DNA from 3 places in the Bacillus cereus group sp. MYBK79-1 genome. Region 2 is predicted to be linked to each of the others. Evidence: riboswitches for the same ligand, from Rfam matches in the RefSeq annotation. Region 2 holds a riboswitch; each other region holds the start of a gene.

Region 1 (6,743 bases), on a different contig from region 2:
ACCTTCAGAGTGTTTACCGAAGTGAACAACTTTAGTTGTAAAGTTTTGTGTTTGGTTACCACGGCCAATTGTTACTGTTTTTGTATCAGCATATGATCCGTCGCCCATTAAATTCGTAACGTTCTCTGAAATAGTGTTTCCGTCATTCATAAGGCCTAGAGCCCAATCAATGCGGCCGTCGCGTCCAACAATGCCGCGGCGGTTAACGTAAGTTGTTACGTCTTTTGCTAATAGATCAACCGCACCGAACTTCACTTGTGCGCCTTGTTCCACGATTACTTCTGCTACGATATTTGCAATACCTTTAGCATTTTCATTTGCAACATAGTTTTCTACATAAGTTGCAGTACTGTTCGCATCAGCTACGAATAATACGTGGTTATATACGTTAGCTTCTTCGCCGTCTACTAAGAATACAGCTTGAAGTGGAGTTTCAAGAACAACGTTTTTCGGAACATATACAAATGCACCGCCGTTGATTAATGCAGCATGAAGTGCAGTTAAACGATGCTCGTCTACCTTCACGCCGTCTTTCATTAAATACTTTTGTAATAGTTCAGCATGCTCTGTTGCAGCTGTTACGATGTCTGTAAAAATAACACCTTTTTCTTTTGCTTCGTCCGCTAAAGAAACGAACGCAGTTGTACCAGTACGTTGTACTAATACGCTGTTATTTTCATCGATTAAGTTTTTCACTGCTTCTGGAAGCTCTGTTAAAGAACTTACAGGCTCTTGCTTAGCAGCGTCGCCTTTTCCGATAAAGTCCCATTTTTCAATTTTCGTTTTATCAGGCGTTGGCATTGGAAGTTCAGTTGCTTGTGCAAGAGCTTGTAAGCGGAACTCAGTCAACCAAGCAGCTTCGTTTACTTCGCTTGCGCGCTGACGGATTGTTTCTTGATCGAAAGGTAATGTACCGATTGTCATGTTTATGCTCCTCTCTTACGCTTCTTGCTCTGCTGTTTCGTCTTCAATACCTAATTCTTTTTTAATCCAGTCATAACCTTCAGCTTCTAGACGTTGTGCAAGCTCAGGACCACCAGATTTAACGATACGACCGTTCATCATAACGTGAACGAAGTCTGGAGTGATGTAGTTTAATAAACGTTGGTAATGCGTAATCATTAGGCAACCGAACTCTTCGCCGCGCATTTGGTTAATACCTTTAGATACAACTTTTAATGCATCGATATCAAGACCTGAGTCGATTTCGTCTAAGATTGCGATTTTTGGCTCAATCATCATTAATTGAAGAATTTCGTTACGTTTTTTCTCTCCACCAGAGAAACCTTCGTTTAAGTAACGTTGTGCCATTTCTGGATCCATTTCTAGGAATTCCATGTTTTTATCTAAAGTACGGATAAATTTCATAAGAGAAATTTCATCGCCCTCTTCACGACGTGCGTTAATTGCAGAACGTAAGAAGTCAGCGTTTGTTACTCCGCTAATTTCACTTGGATATTGCATTGCTAGGAATAGACCTGCTTGTGCGCGCTCGTCTACTTCCATTTCTAATACATCTTCACCGTCGATGATGATGCTACCTTCTGTTACTTCATACTTTGGGTGACCCATAATCGCAGAAGATAAAGTTGATTTACCTGTTCCGTTAGGTCCCATAATTGCGTGGATTTCTCCACCTTTTACTTCAAGGTTTACACCTTTTAAAATTTCTTTGCCGTCAATTGATACGTGTAAGTCTTTAACCGTTAATGTAGAACCAGCCATCTCAATACCTCCATTAATCCTATATATACATTTTAAAAATTACTAAAACGTTCATATTCTCATTTTATTCTCATTCTAATCTTATATCAAATAAAATGATATCGCAAACGACGAAAAAAAGTAACAGTTTTTTCACAAATGTATATAAGTATTTCCTTTTCACCTTTCTATGATACACCTTTCTTCTTATTTATATAAAGAAAAAAGGACTGGGTAATTACCAGTCCTTTCCTTATATTTATTCACTTACCGGTAGCACGGCACCTTTATATTCCTTATTAATAAAATCTTGAATTTCTTTTGAATGCAGCACTTCTACTAATTCTTTAATTTCTTTTTTCTTCTCGTCACCTTTACGAACTGCAATAATATTTGCGTACGGAGAGTCTGATCCTTCAATCGCAATTGCATCCTTTGTTGGATTTAATTTCGCATCAATTGCGTAGTTTGAATTAATAAATAAAGCATCCCCTTCATTATTTTCATATAACTTCGGTGACAATCCAGGCTCTACATCTGTTTTAAACTTTAAGTTTTTCGGATTTTCTACAACATCTTTTACTGTTGCTTTCACAACATCTACACCATCTTTTAATTTAATCACGCCGCCTTTTTGTAATAACGCTAACATACGGCCACGCTCCGCTACGTTATTACTCATAATAACTGTCCCACCATCTGGAAGTTCTTTTAAACTTTTATATTTCTTAGAATAAATGCCCATTGGCTCTAAATGTATTTTTCCTGCGTTTACAATTTTATATCCCTTTTCTTGAATTTCTTTATCTAAATAAGGAATGTGCTGGAAGTAGTTTGCATCAATTTCCTTATCCGCTAACGCTTTATTCGGCAGCACATAATCTTGGAATTTTTTAATTTCTAATTTAATACCCTTTTTCTCTAATATCGGCTGTGCCTTTTCTAAAATAACAGCGTGCGGCACGTTAGAAGCTCCCACAACAAGCTTATTCTCATCTTTCCCCCCGCAAGCAGCTAATGTAAACACAGACAGCGCTGTAACAACTGACAGTAGAATCTTTTTCATATGATGTCCCCTTCTCCCTTATAGTTATGTAGTTAGAAAAAAGGACCGGCATACACCAGCCCTTTTTCAGTAATTATTCTTTTACAGGAACAACTGCCCCTTTATATTCTTTATTAATGAAGTCTTCAATTTCTTTAGAATGTAGTACTTCTACAAGAGCTTTAATCTCTTTCTTATCTTTATCGCCTTTACGAACAGCTACTACGTTTGCGTATGGAGAATCGTCACCTTCAATTGCAATTGCATCTTTTTCTGGATTTAACTTCGCATCAATTGCATAGTTCGAATTAATTAAAACAGCGTCGCCCTCTTTATTGTTATACACTTGTGGTAATAAACCAGGATCAATATCCGTTTTGAATCTTAAATTTTTTGGATTATCCGCAATATCTTTTGGAGTTGCTTTAACTGGATCTACCCCATCCTTAATTTTTAAAATACCTTCTTTTTGTAAAATTGCTAAACCACGTCCATGGTCAGCAACAGAATTACTCATAATAATTGTCGCCCCGTCTGGAAGTTCTTTTAAGCTTTTATATTTTTGAGAATATACACCGATTGGCTCTAAATGAATTTTTCCTGCTACTTCAAAATCATATTTTTTATCTTTTATTTCTTTTTCTAAATATGGAATGTGCTGGAAGTAGTTTGCATCTAAATCCTTATCCGCTAACGATTTATTCGGCAACACGTAATCTTGGAATTTTTTCACTTCTAATTCAATTCCTTTTTTCTCAAGTAACGGTTTTGCCTTTTCTAAAATTTCAGCGTGCGGTACGTTAGAAGCACCGACAACAAGTTTCTTTTCATCTTTATCTTTCCCGCCACAAGCAGCTAACCCAAAAATTGAAGTTGAAATAAGTGCTGTAAGTAATAATTTTTTCATTTGAAACATCCTCCTGTTTTTTTATTATCGTTTATCTATTCGAGTCGTTAAACTATCACCAATCCACTGAATGAAAAATACAACTAGTAATACACAAATTGTCGCAACGATTGTTACATCGTTATTTCCTCGTTGGAATCCTTCTAAATAAGCAAGTGTTCCAAGACCACCAGCACCAACAACTCCCGCCATTGCCGTATAGCCTACTAAAGCAATTGTCGTAACCGTAATACCAGATACTAATGCTGGTAACGCTTCTGGAATTAACACTTTCAAAATAATTGTGCTTGTTTTTGCTCCCATTGCTTTTGAAGCTTCAATTACACCTTTATCAATTTCACGAAGTGCAATTTCAACCATTCTCGCGTAAAATGGTGCCGCTCCAATAATTAAAGCCGGAAGTGCTGCACTTGCTCCAAGAATTGTTCCAAGCAAGATCTTTGTGAATGGGATTAATAAAATAATTAAAATGATGAACGGTATCGAACGGAAAATGTTTACGAACGCTCCAATTGCTGTGTTAACCGTTTTGTTTTCCCATAAATTATCTTTCGCCGTCATGAAAAGTAACAATCCTAAAATTAGTCCTAAAACAAATGTGGCAAGAGCTGCGATTGCCGTCATATATAACGTTTCACCAGTTGCTTCTAACATTTGATTCCAATCAACATTTGTGAGTAACTTATCCATGTGCAATCACCTCCAGCTCTACTTGATCTTGATGTATCCCCTCTATCGCTTGCTGAATCGCTGTTTCCTCACCATTTAAATGAACGACTAAACTACCGTAAGAGCCGTTATTCGTTTGTGCGATATTTCCTTGCAAAATACTAACTTCTATATCACTGCGTTGCATTAATCTTTGAAGCACTGGTCTTTCTACAGCCTCACCGATAAACTGCAAACGAACGACTTTACCATCTGGATACTTTTCAATTAAACTTTCAATCGTTTCATTTGTATCTTCAGAATCCGTTAACTGCTGTACAAATCGCTTTGTAATGTCTTTCTGCGGATTGCGGAATACATCAAGTACTGGACCCGTTTCTACAATTTTTCCTTTCTCCATTACCGCCACTCGATTACAAATCTTTCGAATCACGTGCATCTCATGTGTAATAAGTACAATTGTTAAACCGAGACGCTTATTAATATCTAATAATAAATCTAAAATTTGATCTGTCGTTTCTGGATCAAGCGCTGATGTTGCTTCATCACATAAAAGCACTTGTGGGTTGTTAGCTAATGCTCTTGCAATCCCAACACGTTGCTTTTGTCCTCCGCTTAGCTGGGATGGATACGCGTCTCCTCTTCCTTCTAATCCAACAAGATGAATTAACTCATCCACACGTTTTCTTCTCTTCGCTTTATCAACACCTGCAATTTCAAGTGGGAACTCGATATTTTCACGTACAGTTCGTGACCAAAGTAAATTGAAGTGCTGAAAAATCATTCCAATTTCTTGCCTTGCCTTACGAAGTTCACTTCCTGTAATTGCTGAAATCACGCGATTTGCAATTGTAATTTGGCCAGAAGTTGGTTTCTCTAACTGATTGAATAATCTGATTAAAGAACTTTTCCCAGCACCACTATATCCGATAACACCAAATATTTCGCCTTTGTCTATTTTTAAATTGGCATTATCTACAGCAGTGACATCACCGCTTTTTGCTTTATATATTTTCTTTACATTCTCTAATAGAATCATGGTGTATCACCCCTTTTTTGTTTGGATCGACTCCGCAATTTTTTATGTTTAATGCGTGTAGTCCACCGTTATCACTACTTTTATTATTTGAATGTCCTCCACATTCAAACAATAAAAAAACCTTTCCGCTTTAGAGAAGCAGAAAGGTTTATATGCGTATATAACAACATTATCCCTCTCTCTCATCTCTCAAAGCATTTGCTTTGCAGGAATTGGCACCATTTCAACATAAGTTGACGGTTGCCGGGCTTCACAGGGCACAGTCCCTCCACCTCTCTTGATAAGAGAAATCAGATTACATTTTCGTCTGATTTGTAATTTATGAAATTGTCTATATTTTATGAATTGAATTGTATCAACATCCACACACCATGTCAACAGAAATTTTCGTAAAAAATGAAACTTCAGAATTTTAAGCACCTACTGACATCGGTTTACATATATGAAACATCGATTCAACTAATAGCATCGTTCGATACGTTCCCGAATACTGTACACGTCCATCGTTCATTAACATTTGCAATCGTACATTTCCGTTCACCAATTGTTTTACATCTTCCTCATCTACACAAACGATTTGCTCTGTTCCTCGTTCCTCATGTAGCAGCTCTATATAATCTCTTGAAATTTGTAACGAACAGCTTTCATCTCCAAAGCGGAAATTAACAGTTTTTTCTCCTTGTCTTAAAAGCGGTTCTAAATGATATTGACCATTAGCGTAATTTACAAATGATTGCAGCAAAGAATATAATTTCACCCTAAATCACATCCTTCATATCACTTTCTATTACTCATACCATTCCCTCTCACTAAAGAGCAATCCTGTTACTTTCGCTCGACAAATACTGTAACCACCCTGCATCTCGACATATTTCCCGAGAAATATGTCGAGGCGGCAAAAACTTTGCCGCCTACTTTAATTCCGTATATAAATATTCAACCGAATGAAATGCGTATATCTTCTTCATGAGTGTCCCATTTTCAAAAACAAGTAAACAAGGTACACTTTCAATACCATACTCTTTCGCTAAATGCGGAGCATAATTTAAATCTAACATTCCAATTTTCAAGTCTTCAATTGTCATCTCAACGACTGTTAACATCTTTTTTGCTAATTGGCATGTTCCACACATTGGAGTATATACATATAACACTGTTTTTTCTTCGTTCTCTATTAGGGCTGTTGCTTCGGCTCCTGTCCAGTCAATCACTTCTATCATTCCTTACCGTAAATATTCTGTATAAACGTCAATGTCAGCTCCCCATAATACATTTGCTAAGTGTGAAGATGGCGCAGTTGCCACTTCCCGGTACGAGCGATCAATGTAAATATGCTCTGCTTGCGGAAATTCTTTTCGAAATTGTTTCCTTAACTTTTC
Region 2 (6,743 bases):
TGTGAATTTTAATGTTACTTCAGGTAATGTAGACCAACCTTGTTCTTTCATACCCTCTTCTAATAATTTTTTCGCTTCTGCTGGATCAAATTTAACGTAACCACCTTTTTCTTTACGGAAATCACGACCACTTTGTGTTTTTGCTCCTTCTGGAACAAATGCATTTGCTTCTTGCGCATTGTTTTTATACAGTTTTTCAACGATAAACTTACGATCAACTGCTAATGAAAATGCTTTACGTACTTTCGCATTTGTAAATGGCTCTTTTTCTACGTTAAATGAGTAAATATAAGATGAGAATCCCGCAACACGTTTATACTCTTTATTCCCTTTTTCTTTCTCAATCATCTCTTGTGGTAAGCCACTTAATAAATCTAATTCTTTTGATTTGTACAATTGATACGCTGTTTTAGAGTCTGGAATAATACGAAACTCAATTTCTTTTAATGTTACCTTTTTATCATAGTATTCTTTATTTTTTTGTACTGTAATTGCTTGGTTATGCTTCCATTCTTTTAACGTGAATGGTCCATTTGTAATTAACTCTTTTGGATCTGTTTTTAATTTGTTGTTATCATCAATTGATTTTTTAGATAATGGAATAAATAATGAACTCGCTAATTTTTGTTTAATAGAAGCAACTGGGTGCTCAAGTGTTACCTTTAATGTTTGAGGATCAACAACTTGAATGCCCACTTGGCCTTCTTCACCTTTTCCAGTATTATATGCCTCTGCACCTTTAATGAAATACATTTCTGTCGCATTCATAGAGCCTGTTTTCGGATTTAATAATCGCTTCCATGCAAATTCAAAATCATTTGCTGTGATAGGAGAACCATCTGACCATTTAATATCTTTCTTTAAATGGATTGTATATTCAGTTCCATCCGCATTTACTTCTTCTTTCTCTGCTAATTCATTTTGATATTTCCCATCACTATCTTGCGTATATAAGCTTGAGAATAAATGCCCTATTACATAACCTGACGTGCTATCTGTTGCAATAGCGGAATCCAGTGTATATGGATCGCTACCAATATTCGTTACTAATCGATCTCCTTCTCCCTTACCAGCACTTGCTTTTTGCGTCTCTTTCTTACCACAAGCGACAGAAGTAATCGCTAAAACAGTCATAATGACAAACAGTAAAAACTTCTTCATCCTACATTCTCCTTTAACCCGAAATTTTTGGTGTTGATGCTAATAATGTTTTTGTATAAGAATGTTGTGGATTACGGAATACTTCGTCCGTATTTCCAAATTCAACAAGTTCTCCTTTATATAAGACAGCTACCTTTTCACATAAATAGTGAACCATCGGCAAATCATGTGCGATAAATAAATATGTATAGCCTTTCTCCTTTTGAATCTTTTGCAGTAAATGTACAACTTGAATTTGCAATGAAACATCTAATGCAGAAATTGGTTCATCAAGAATTAATACCTCGGGCTCACATAATAACGCCCTTGCAATAGCGATACGTTGACGTTGTCCTCCGCTAAATTCGTGCGGGTAACGATCAATATATCGCCTATCTAGTCCAACACGTTCTAGCGCATCACCTGCGACTTTATCCTTCAATCCTTTATCACCTAAACCGAATGAAATATATCCTTCCGTTACGCTATCACGTACTTTCCAGCGTGGATTTAATGCGGCTGTTGAATCTTGAAAAATGAACTGTACTTTCTGCAAGAAATCTCGCTTATGAGCTGACTTCAACTTGTGAACAACTTGACCGTTATAATCAATTTCACCAGACGTTGGGCTCTCGATCCCAGCTATGAGCTTACCGAGTGTCGTTTTCCCTGAACCACTTTCTCCAATAATGCCAAGTGTTGTTCCTTTCCGGATAGAAAGTGATATATCTTTTAACGCTGCAATTTCTTTCTTTTTACTTCCATACGTTTTCGTTACTTGCTTTACAGTAATTAAATCTGTTGTCATGAGGCATTCACCTTCTCTTTTGATTTCGCTTGGTTATGCTCTAGAACATGTTGCCAACAATGTGAACTGTGTTCTCCAGAATATGTTGTTCTCTCTGGAAAACGATGAATGCATTCTTGTATTGCTACTGGGCATCTATTTACAAATGGGCACCCAAAACTGTTCAATGTTTCAATTGATGGTGTTGTTCCCTCAATTGCTCTAAGTACCTTTTCAGCATCATCCATATTCGGAATAGCTTGCAATAAACTTTTCGTATACGGGTGCTTCGGTGAACCTATTACTTCTTGTATCGTCCCTTTTTCAACAACACGTCCCCCGTACATCACAACTACTCGATCTGCTACTTCACGTACAAGCGCCAAATCATGTGTAATTAATAAAATACTCGTATTTTGTTTTTCTTTTCGCTCTTTTAATAACCCCATAATTTGTTTTTGAATCGTTACATCTAATGCAGTTGTAGGCTCATCTGCAATAACGAGCTTTGGGTGACAAGCAAACGCAATTGCTAAACAAATACGTTGCCTCATACCTCCGCTTAATTGATGTGGGTACTGTTCAAAACGTTTCTCTGCTTCATGTATCCCTAAATCTGTTAATAAATTAATCGCAATTTCTTTTGCTTCTCTTTTCGACTTTTTCTCATGTTGCAAAATTACTTCTGTAATTTGTCTTCCTACCTTCATCGTCGGATTTAAGGAGGACAGAGGGTCTTGAAAGATAAAGGAAATATCTTTCCCTCGAATTTGATTCCACTCTGATTCTTGTAAACTTGTTAATCCTTGAGATTGGAAAGAGATACTTCCATCATCGATGTGAATAGAATCTTGATTTAGTCCGATAATAGATTGTGCTGTAACACTTTTTCCTGAACCACTCTCTCCTACAAGTGCAACGATTTCACCTTCATTAATGGAAAAGGAAACATGCTTCACAATTGCTTGCTTACTATTCTCTTTTTCAACGGCTAACGTTACGTTTTCTAAAGATAAAAGCTGTCCCATGTTTTTTCTCCTTTCGATTTCGTTTTACAATCTTCGGATCAATTGCATCTTGCAAACCATCACCAATTGCATTAAATGCAAACATAATGAGTGCAATCATGATTGCCGGGAAGAATAGCTGCCACCATTCTCCGCTCAATAATGTTCCGAGTGCATCGTTCGTCATCGTTCCCCAGCTAGCCGCTGGTGATTGCACTCCGAGTCCGATAAAGCTTAAAAATGATTCTGAGAAAATAGCTGCCGGAATTGTAAATGATAAATTTACGATAATAATACCTGTTAAATTTGGAATGATATGTCCGTATATAATCTTCATATGCGATGTACCTAATCGCTCTGCTGCAATAACAAATTCTCTTTGCTTTAAGGATAATACTTGTGCCCTAACGAGACGTGCCATGCCAATCCAGCCTGTTAATGCAAGGGCAATAATAATTGTAAAAAGCCCGGGTTTCATAACGATTAATAATAAAATAACAATTAATAAATATGGGATGCCGTATAACACTTCAATACCTCTTATAATCCACTCATCAATTAAGGTTCCAAGGCGACTACGTCCTCTCACGTATCCACTAAAACCACCGATTAGTACACCTATTCCTATATCAAGAGCCGCTGCCACTAATCCAACTGTTAGTGAAATTTTCCCACCAGCCCAAGTACGCGCCCATATGTCTCTTCCTAAATCATCGGTTCCGAACCAATGCTCGCTACTAGGAGGTAAATTAGTTGCTTCTTTCACTTGTTCACTCGCAGTAAATGACGTTAAACTTTCGCCAATTAGCGAGAAAATTATAATGAGTAATAACGTCACTGCGCCTAAAACTGCTATAGGGTTTGATATAAACTTGCGAAACACTTCCTTCTTTCGGCTAATTGTTTGCTGCTCTTTATTTATCGTTAATTCTTTTTTCTCTTCATTCGTTAATAACTGTTTATTAATTTCATAAGCTCCCATTTAAATATCCCCCCTCCTTATGTAATAGAACGAATACGCGGATCAACCATACGATGAATAATATCTGTAATGAAAATACAAGAAATTAATAATGCACTATAGAAAATCGTTGTTCCCATAATGACCGGATAATCTCGGTTAAAAATGCTATCTACAAAATATTTTCCTAGACCAGGAATGGAAAATATTTTTTCAATAACGAAAGTCCCTGTTAAAAGTCCAGCCATTAACGGTCCAACAAATGTAAGTACTGGCACAATCGCATTTCGAAGAGCATGTCTTATAATGATTTTCTTAATTGGGATACCTTTCGCTCTCGCTAGCTTAATATAATCACTCTGCAAAACTTCAATCATATTAGAGCGAACAAACCTTGTAATAACTGCGATTGGTCCTAACGCTAATGCAAAGGATGGCAATACCGTATGTTCGAATGTGCCCCAAGACGCTACAGGTAACAGTTCAAACTGTATAGCAAATACTTGTATAAATAATGGTGCTAAAATAAAACTTGGAATAGATATACCGAGAATCGCAAGTAAGCTCACACTATAATCAATTACTTTCCCATGATATAGGGCTGCAAATGTACCTGCTGCAATTCCGACTAATAATGAAATAATAAGTGCTTGTAAACCAATAATCGCTGACGGACCAAATCCTGTCGTTATAATTTCTGATACACTTTGACCTGTGGATTGAACAGATTCACCAAAATCAAAATGAACTACGCCATCTAAATAAGCGACATATTGATTCCATAACGGTTCATCGAGGTGATACTTCGCCCTCATATTTTGTATTACTTCCTCTGGAAAGATTTTTGCATCTGATGAAAATGGATCCCCAGGAATGATATGCATAATCAAAAATGTTACTGTCGTAATGACCCATAGCGTGAAAACCATAACCGATAGTTTTTTAATAACATACACTTCAATAACCCCCTAAACAAATGAATTTACTTTGTTTTATTGACATATTTGTTCCTATTACTTTTCCGCTTCTTAAAATACAAAAAGCCTTGATCTTAAAAAATAAGATCAAGGCTGAATAAACGAAGGCCCATCACTTATCTTTCAAGACTTGCTTGCTGGAATTAGCACGGTGTTCATCTTACAGAACCCGCTGCTGAGGTGTCATAGGGCCAGTCCCTCTACCTCTCTGGATAAGTAAATTGCTATATTATTATTTGGTTCAAATTGTATATTTCGAATTATAATTCTGAAAAAATGAAAAGTCAATCAAATTGGGTATATTTAGAAAAATCAGTTTTTAATCCTTTTATCGAAATTACAGTTTTCACTTATAATAAAAAGAAATACTGTTAAAGGAGTTATAAGATGGACCCCTTCCTTCTTGCTACTATAACCCTTAACAATCGTTATACTTGTCATCATCGGCTTCTATAAAGTGAAACTTTAATCAGTGGGGGGCATCCCCCACTGATTATTAGTTGAACCAATCGGGCTTTACGGGCAGTTGATCCCTACCTAACTTCTTTGCTTTCACTGAATTTTGAGGTGGGGGTCTTACTGCCCGTTAATGCGTGATAAACTCTTTATTAAAAAGAAACGTATCACTTCTTTTTATACTCCATTCGATAATATTACCGGTCAAACCATTTCTGAATTTCACGAAGAACAGAAAGTATTAGTATCCGAGGATGAAGACGGAGATGGTAAGAAGAAAAAATAACCTTGCGCGTACGCAAGGTTATTTTTTTGCCTCTGTTTGAAAACGCTTATAGTATGTTGATGCTGTTGAAAAATTAATTTCTATATCACGAATCAACGATGAGTCTTCTTCTTTAGCTAACTTTTGTAATTTTTTTATCGCTTGTTCTGCTTCATTTAAGAAACCAACATACATTTCATGTTCTTGTTCTTTCGACTTCGGTACACGAATTTCTTTACGTATATGATCTATATCTTCTAACATGCCTGTCGTTACCTTCTGCACGTCTTCTTTATATTTAGCATTCGTTATTTCCTTACCACCTTTTTCTTTTGCTACTTCCCATAACTGTAATGCTTTATTAATTTCTTTGTTCATCTTCATATCGTATTTTTCATGTACTGCAAGATATTCTTTCATCTCTTCTGTTTGTTCAGTAGATTGCTCTACCTTTTCCTTTGGTTCTTTCGTATCTTTATTTCCATTACATCCCGCTAGAAGGAGCATACCTCCCATTACGGCAATACCCAAAACCTTCTTCATCTCTTTTTCTCCTTTTATCTACAGCTACTACTCATTATAGTTTCTTTTATCTCCACTTGTTATTATACCGAGAACATCCTACTTTTTACACTTAAGACGATACCTTAATATACATGCCCACATTTTTGTCACATTATCGTCACTTTATGTAAATAACTTTTGCATCACCTTACGAAACTGTATGTGTTATTTCAAAGAAATGAAAAAAGAGCTGATTCAAAATATGTTTGAATCAGCTCTTTTTATGAATTAAGCCTCTACATTTTGTCTTTGTTGCAATTCAAACTGCTTCTCACTTCTTCTGGCCATAAATAGATAACATAATACAGCACCAATTTCACAAAGAGCGATCACAACGCCCATCGGTAATGCGGTGTTACTTCCACCAATGCCTACTAACGGTGCAACAAGTGCTCCTGAAATGAACTGTAATAAGCCTAATAAAGCTGATGCTGTTCCTGCAGCTTGTTTCTGGTTTCTCATCGCTAATGAGAAACCAGTTGTTGATACAACCCCAACACTTGATACAACAAGGAACAACGAACATAAAACACCAATTAAACCTATTCCTAGTACGATTGTCAGTAATAAAGATAGGCCACCAACA
Region 3 (6,743 bases), on a different contig from region 2:
TCAGCCCAAGTTTGTTCAGGCATTAACACTTCGTCAGGTACACCTGGTACGTGAAGTGGAACTTCAAGACCGAAGATGTCATGTTTAGCTGTTTCAGTTTTTGCAAGTTCGCCGCTTAACGCTGCTTGAATCATTGCACGAGTGTAACCTAAGTTCATACGTTTACCAATGCCGTATTCGCCACCAGTCCAGCCAGTGTTTACTAAGAATACTTTCGCATCGTGTTTCTCGATTTTTTCACCAAGCATTTCAGCATAGCGAGATGCATCAAGTGGTAAGAATGGTGAACCAAAGCAAGTTGAGAATGTTGCTTGCGGAGATGTAACGCCGCGCTCTGTTCCTGCTAGTTTACTAGTGTAACCACTTAAGAAATGATACATAGCTTGTTCTTTTGATAACTTACTGATTGGAGGCAATACGCCAGATGCATCAGCAGTTAAGAAAATGATTGTATTTGGGTGTCCAGCAACACTTGGCAGTACGATATTGTCAATCGCATGCATAGGGTATGCAGCACGAGTATTTTCTGTTAAAGTAGTATCGTTATAGTCTGCGATACGCGTTTGGTTATTAATGATAACGTTTTCTAAAACAGATCCAAATTTGATTGCATCGAAAATTTGTGGTTCTTTCTCGTGAGAAAGGTTTACACATTTTGCATAGCAACCGCCTTCAATATTGAATACACCGTTATCAGACCAACCATGCTCATCATCACCGATTAATTTACGGTTTGGATCAGCAGATAATGTTGTTTTACCTGTTCCAGATAAACCGAAGAATAGTGCTACGTCGCCTTCTTCACCTACGTTTGCAGAGCAATGCATAGAAAGAATATCTTGTTCAGGTAATAAGAAGTTCATAATAGAGAAGATTGATTTTTTCATTTCTCCAGCGTATTCTGTACCACCAATTAGTACGATACGTTTTTCGAATGAAACCATAATGAATGCTTCAGAGTTTGTACCGTCAACAGCTGGATCAGCTTTGAAATTCGGTGCAGAAACAATTGTGAACTCTGATTCATGAGTTGTTAATTCTTCTTCAGTTGGACGAATGAATAATTGATGTACAAATAAATTGTGCCATGCATATTCATTAATAACTTGAATTGGTAGGCGGTAATTGCGGTCAGCGCCTGCAAATCCATTGAAGACGAATAACTCTTCTTTTTCTTTTAAGTATTCTAAAACTTTAGTATATAATTTATTAAAATGTTCTTCAGAAATCGGTTGATTCACTGCTCCCCAAGCAATTTTGTCAGCAACCGATGCTTCTTTCACAATAAATTTATCTTTAGGAGAACGTCCTGTATATTTTCCAGTTGAAGCAGAAACGGCACCAGTAGAAGTTAATTTCCCTTCATTTCGCATTAATACTTTTTCCACTAATTGCGGAACACTTAGTTGAATCTGTGCATTGCTTCCGTTCAATAATTCGTGTAAACCAATTTGGACATTCACAGTACTCATATTTATATACCATCCTTTTCATTTAATGAAATATTTCTCGTAATCCCCAACAAGAGTATAACACAATTATATAAATAATGTATACTATTTATTTCTTTTTGTTTGTGTGAATGCATTATTTCCTTATTAATATTTCATTTCAGGCGTATTGAGAAAAACTTTCAGGAAAATGTGAATATTAATTGACAAATGAATATCATTTCTTTAGTATAGGTTGGGACGGATACTCTCTTATCCCGAGCTGGCGGAGGGACAGGCCCGATGAAGCCCAGCAACCTCATTTGTAGTGGTAAATACAGGTGAATAGGTGCTAAAACCTGTGCGAGGCTAACGGTCTCGAACGATAAGAGCAAAGGGCAAAAAGCAGTATGCAAGTAGCAAATTAAACCTTTCCTCTATGTAAAGTAGGAAAGGTTTTTCTGTATGCTTGTGTGGGAGAATAAATGTATGTCGCAGTTTGTGGCAAATTAAGGATGAGTTCCGTACAATATATACAATTACTGTAGGGAGGTTTACCACATGACAAAGAAACGTCATCTGTTCACATCTGAGTCTGTAACTGAAGGACATCCAGATAAAATTTGTGACCAAATTTCTGATTCAATTTTAGATGCGATCTTATCAAAGGACGCAAATGCACGTGTAGCTTGTGAAACAACTGTAACAACTGGTTTAGTATTGGTAGCGGGGGAAATTACGACTTCTACTTACGTAGATATTCCAAAAATCGTTCGTGAAACAATTCAAGGCATTGGTTACACACGCGCAAAATACGGATTCGATGCAGAAACTTGTGCAGTTTTAACATCTATCGATGAGCAGTCTGCTGACATCGCTATGGGTGTTGACCAAGCGCTAGAAGCACGCGAAGGTCTAATGACTGACGCTGAGATTGAGGCAATTGGTGCAGGAGACCAAGGTTTAATGTTTGGTTTCGCATGTAATGAAACACAAGAGTTAATGCCACTTCCAATCTCGCTTGCTCACAAATTAGCTCGCCGTTTAACTGAAGTACGTAAAGATGAGACATTATCATACTTACGTCCGGATGGAAAAACGCAAGTTACAGTTGAGTATGATGAAAATGGTAAACCTGTACGTGTAGATACAATCGTAATTTCTACACAGCATCATCCAGATGTTACATGGGAAGAAATCGATCGCGATTTAAAAGAGCATGTAATTAAAGCTGTAGTTCCAGCAGAATTAATGGATGGAGAAACGAAATTCTTCATTAACCCAACTGGTCGCTTCGTAATTGGTGGACCACAAGGTGATGCTGGTTTAACAGGACGTAAAATCATCGTTGATACTTACGGTGGATACGCTCGCCACGGTGGCGGTGCATTCTCTGGTAAAGATGCAACAAAAGTTGACCGTTCTGCAGCATATGCAGCTCGTTATGTTGCGAAAAACATCGTAGCAGCTGGTCTTGCTGACAAAGCAGAAGTACAACTTGCATACGCAATTGGTGTAGCACAACCAGTATCAATTTCAGTTGATACGTTCGGCACTGGTAAAGTATCTGAAGACGTACTAGTAGGACTAGTTCGTAACAACTTCGATCTTCGCCCAGCCGGTATTATTAAAATGCTAGACTTACGTCGCCCAATTTACAAACAAACAGCAGCTTACGGCCACTTCGGACGTACTGATGTAGATCTAACATGGGAACGTACAGACAAAGCTGCAGCTTTAAAAGAGCAAGCTGGTCTATAATATATGAAAAAAAGCTTTGCGCCGTGAGCGCAAAGCTTTTTTTATTTTGTTTTATTTACCACTTGGATGCAAGAACCACAATAAACTTCTCCATCTAGCTCAATGTACTTTCTCACATTTGTCATACCACTTGCCGGAAATGGCATATGAATCCATGCTTTTTCATATGTTTGTATTTCCTTTTCACATGATTTACAAAGGACTGGTTTCTTCTTGAACATATGTAATCAACCTTTCATTTGACGTGCTTTACCCGCGCAAAAGGCACTGCTTAGTAAAAATAGGGTTGCGAATATAATGCTTACTAATGTAGCGTATGGAATTGCGCCTTTTAGAGAAAAGCCAACAGTAATGGAAGCGACGAATAAGAGGATGAATGTTGTTGTTAATTTTTTATAAAGTTCCATAGTGAATAAATCTCCTTATCAAGAAATTTTTGCATAGCATCATCTATCTGGTATATATGTGGAAACTATTCCTGTAGAGTGAGTAGTACCACCAGCACGTACGTAAGTGTGGCTTAATTGTAAACCTAAATTTCCTGCAGTATTTGAAGTTCTAATTTTTGTATTCATTTGAGCTGTTTTGGGTACAGGGTTAAATAGGTTTTTCTCCAGCGTCCAACTGCCATAGTTTTCACTTAATAATGAGTTGCTGTTTATACTGAATCCAGTTAAATTTCGAAAAAAGAATAGTGGAAGCATAGTGGAATCTGGTTCATAATTTATTAACTTTTGAGATGAATAAGGTACAGATAATTGTGTATTCCAGCTTATAAAAGGTGGATTTATAACTGTGTTTTTAATAGTATGAGATGCTGTAATGTCCCACACAGATCCTACTTTTCCGTTAATATCTGCGTCAGAACTGTTCTGACTAAATGTAATAGTTGTTGTTAATTTAGCCCCAGAATAAAAAGAGTAATTATAAGTTCTACTTGCTTGAAAGGACTCAGTAGTATATGAAGTGGAGTGTGCAATTTTTTCTAAAGTGCGTATAGTTTCTTTTTGAACTGCTTCTATACTTTCTGTTTTCGTTTCTGAGAAGTAATAGTCTCTATAGCTAATTTTATTTATATAATAATTAGAGACCGCAAATAAATATAAATTTGTTTTAGGAGAGGATTCTAAGATGTTTGTTTTAATGGGATTACCATTATTATGATAGAGCTGGATTTCAGCAGAATTTGTTTCAAGTGTGGGAGTTAATTTTTGTTCAGGCGTATTTTTATATTCAATCTAATTTGTTATATTTACTCGTATAACATTCGTATGTTTTTCTTCAGCATGAACGGTAGAAGAAAAACATAGCCCTAATAAAGAAATGAAAAATAATAGTTGTGTATAAATTGTACTATTTTTCATGTTTACCTCCTTTAATTTGGTTTTGTTTCCATACAAAATCTACAAGGTAGGCAAGGGCAAGTGGAATGGTTGTGCTAGTCAAATAGTAACGAATACCATCATTCGGCATAAGCACATACAATTTTAAAAGTTAATATCGAACCCGTAAGCGATCCATTGAAAAAGGGATAATATAACTAGGAATGGTATAATAGGTACGTATCGTTTTATATTTTGAATCATGTAAAGCTCCTTTATATGGATAAATATGCTTATATTGTATCATATTGAATTCTTTAATTTATACATAATTTTACAAAGTTAAATGAAAGGAAAGATGAAAAATGAGCGTAACCGAACATAAAAAACAAGCACCAAAAGAAGTGCGTTGCAAGATCGTGACGATTTCTGATACACGTACAGAAGAGACGGACAAGAGTGGACAACTATTACATGAATTATTAAAAGAAGCAGGGCATACAGTGACCTCTTATGAAATTGTAAAAGATGATAAAGAAAGTATTCAGCAAGCAGTGTTAGCTGGTTATCATAGGGAAGATGTCGATGTCGTGTTAACAAATGGCGGTACTGGTATTACGAAACGTGATGTGACGATTGAAGCAGTGTCAGCGTTATTACATAAAGAAATTGTCGGGTTTGGTGAGTTGTTCCGCATGATTAGTTATTTAGAAGATATCGGAAGCAGCGCGATGTTAAGTAGAGCAATCGGCGGTACAATTGGACGCAAAGTTGTCTTTTCCATGCCAGGATCTAGCGGAGCAGTTCGTCTTGCGATGAATAAATTAATTTTACCGGAATTAGGTCATATTACCTTTGAGCTGCATCGCCAATGAGTAAGTATGCTGGAATTGTATTGGCAGGCGGTATGTCGAGTCGATTCGGTGAGCCGAAAGCGTTAGCGAGCTGGCAAGGTAGTACTTTTATTGAGCATATTGTGAAAGTGATGACAAGTGCGCTCCAAGAAGTTGTAGTCATTAGTCATACTGATATAAAGGAGCGAGTAGAGCAACTCGTACAAGTTCCTGTTATAGAAGATATTCCGCATTATAAAGGAAATGGACCACTTGCTGGAATTGTATCAGGAATGGAATATATAGAAGCAGATTGGTATGCTATTATGCCTTGCGATGCGCCGAATGTTTCGCATGAATGGTTTACCATTTTACTAGAGCAAACGAGCAATGAATATGATGCGGTTGTACCTATTATTAATGGAAGAAAACAACCGTTACTTGCAGCGTACCATAACCGTGTGAAAGAGAAAATTTATGCTGTGCTTCAAGAAGAAAAAAGAAGTATGGGCCAGCTTCTATCGCAATGTAATGTGAAATATATTGCCGGTGAAGATGTACAAGCGAATGTAGATTGGTTTATAAATGTGAATACGAAAGAAGAATATGTGCAAGCTCAAAAAAACCTTTCAAATAAATGAAAGGTTTTTTGATATACAGAAATTGGGGAACAATTACTGTATAAAGGTATGTGAGTAAGTTGATTTTAAGGGGAATCGCTTAAAATCATCATACAGTAAAAATACTGTATAACCATATATTAATTTTTATGGGTTTTTATTACAAGTCTGTTTAGTTATGTATCTTTTTGTTATAATGAATATAGAAATAAAGAGATATTTCACCTTGTGTATCATTTAGTGAACGAAATTTTATAATTGTGTAAAAAACTCCCTTCGTCTTTTGAAGGGAGTTTTTTGTTATGAAAGTGATTCATGTACATCTTTAGTTCTATAGGATAGGTATAGAATATATTTACAAATATAACATTTGATGGGTAGTAGAATAGGGAGGCTTGTTTTATACTAATATTGTGTCATCCCTTCTAAGGGACAGCGCACAGCCGGTGATTGGCTAATGGGAACATTCTCATTTTGCCAGTGCCGGTTTTTTATTAGATAATGATGATAATAAACTTTTGAGGGAGGGATCGTTTTGAGAAAGATAGATTTTACTTCTATGAGAGAGAAAGTAGCTAGTTTTTATATTTATTCTATCTCTTTTCTTGGTTTAATGGCTGTTATGATGTCCTTATTTTTAATTGAAATGCCTTCCCATCTTATGCTGCTTTTGTTGTTAATTATGTTTATGGGAATTACTGAGTATTTTCCTATCCGTATTTGGAGAGGTGGAATTACACTTAGCCTTACGCTTATTTATACAATGAATTGGCAGTT

The links. A riboswitch is a leader RNA that binds a small molecule or an ion and turns the genes downstream of it on or off. The one in region 2 is predicted to bind S-adenosylmethionine.
Positions count from the first base shown of each region.
Region 1: linked by a shared signal. The riboswitch ahead of ACTFOB_RS12340 (methionine ABC transporter ATP-binding protein) and the one ahead of ACTFOB_RS23120 (ABC transporter permease) in region 2 are both predicted to bind S-adenosylmethionine.
Region 3: linked by a shared signal. The riboswitch ahead of metK (methionine adenosyltransferase) and the one ahead of ACTFOB_RS23120 (ABC transporter permease) in region 2 are both predicted to bind S-adenosylmethionine.

Region 1 is NZ_JBQAEO010000006.1:70,680-77,422, forward strand. Features, by position in the region: gene sufD (Fe-S cluster assembly protein SufD) at 1-924, opposite strand, end outside; gene sufC (Fe-S cluster assembly ATPase SufC) at 940-1,725, opposite strand; gene metQ (methionine ABC transporter substrate-binding lipoprotein MetQ) at 1,964-2,770, opposite strand; gene metQ (methionine ABC transporter substrate-binding lipoprotein MetQ) at 2,844-3,656, opposite strand; gene ACTFOB_RS12335 (methionine ABC transporter permease) at 3,681-4,346, opposite strand; gene ACTFOB_RS12340 (methionine ABC transporter ATP-binding protein) at 4,339-5,364, opposite strand; SAM riboswitch class I at 5,544-5,651, opposite strand; gene ACTFOB_RS12345 (hypothetical protein) at 5,777-6,121, opposite strand; gene ACTFOB_RS12350 (thioredoxin family protein) at 6,276-6,584, opposite strand; gene ACTFOB_RS12355 (toprim domain-containing protein) at 6,588-6,743, opposite strand, start outside.
Region 2 is NZ_JBQAEO010000020.1:27,007-33,749, reverse strand. Features, by position in the region: gene ACTFOB_RS23140 (peptide ABC transporter substrate-binding protein) at 1-1,161, opposite strand, end outside; gene ACTFOB_RS23135 (ABC transporter ATP-binding protein) at 1,175-1,948, opposite strand; gene ACTFOB_RS23130 (ABC transporter ATP-binding protein) at 1,945-2,955, opposite strand; gene ACTFOB_RS23125 (ABC transporter permease) at 2,912-3,916, opposite strand; gene ACTFOB_RS23120 (ABC transporter permease) at 3,934-4,851, opposite strand; SAM riboswitch class I at 4,986-5,091, opposite strand; gene ACTFOB_RS23115 (DUF3951 domain-containing protein) at 5,462-5,614, shown strand; gene ACTFOB_RS23110 (hypothetical protein) at 5,633-6,136, opposite strand; gene ACTFOB_RS23105 (multidrug effflux MFS transporter) at 6,386-6,743, opposite strand, start outside.
Region 3 is NZ_JBQAEO010000002.1:381,796-388,538, reverse strand. Features, by position in the region: gene pckA (phosphoenolpyruvate carboxykinase (ATP)) at 1-1,472, opposite strand, end outside; SAM riboswitch class I at 1,701-1,822, shown strand; gene metK (methionine adenosyltransferase) at 1,992-3,191, shown strand; gene ACTFOB_RS06725 (hypothetical protein) at 3,233-3,412, opposite strand; gene ACTFOB_RS06720 (hypothetical protein) at 3,419-3,598, opposite strand; gene ACTFOB_RS06715 (hypothetical protein) at 3,638-4,024, opposite strand; gene ACTFOB_RS06710 (hypothetical protein) at 4,430-4,555, opposite strand; gene ACTFOB_RS06705 (MogA/MoaB family molybdenum cofactor biosynthesis protein) at 4,879-5,388, shown strand; gene ACTFOB_RS06700 (molybdenum cofactor guanylyltransferase) at 5,385-5,987, shown strand; gene ACTFOB_RS06695 (sensor histidine kinase) at 6,502-6,743, shown strand, end outside.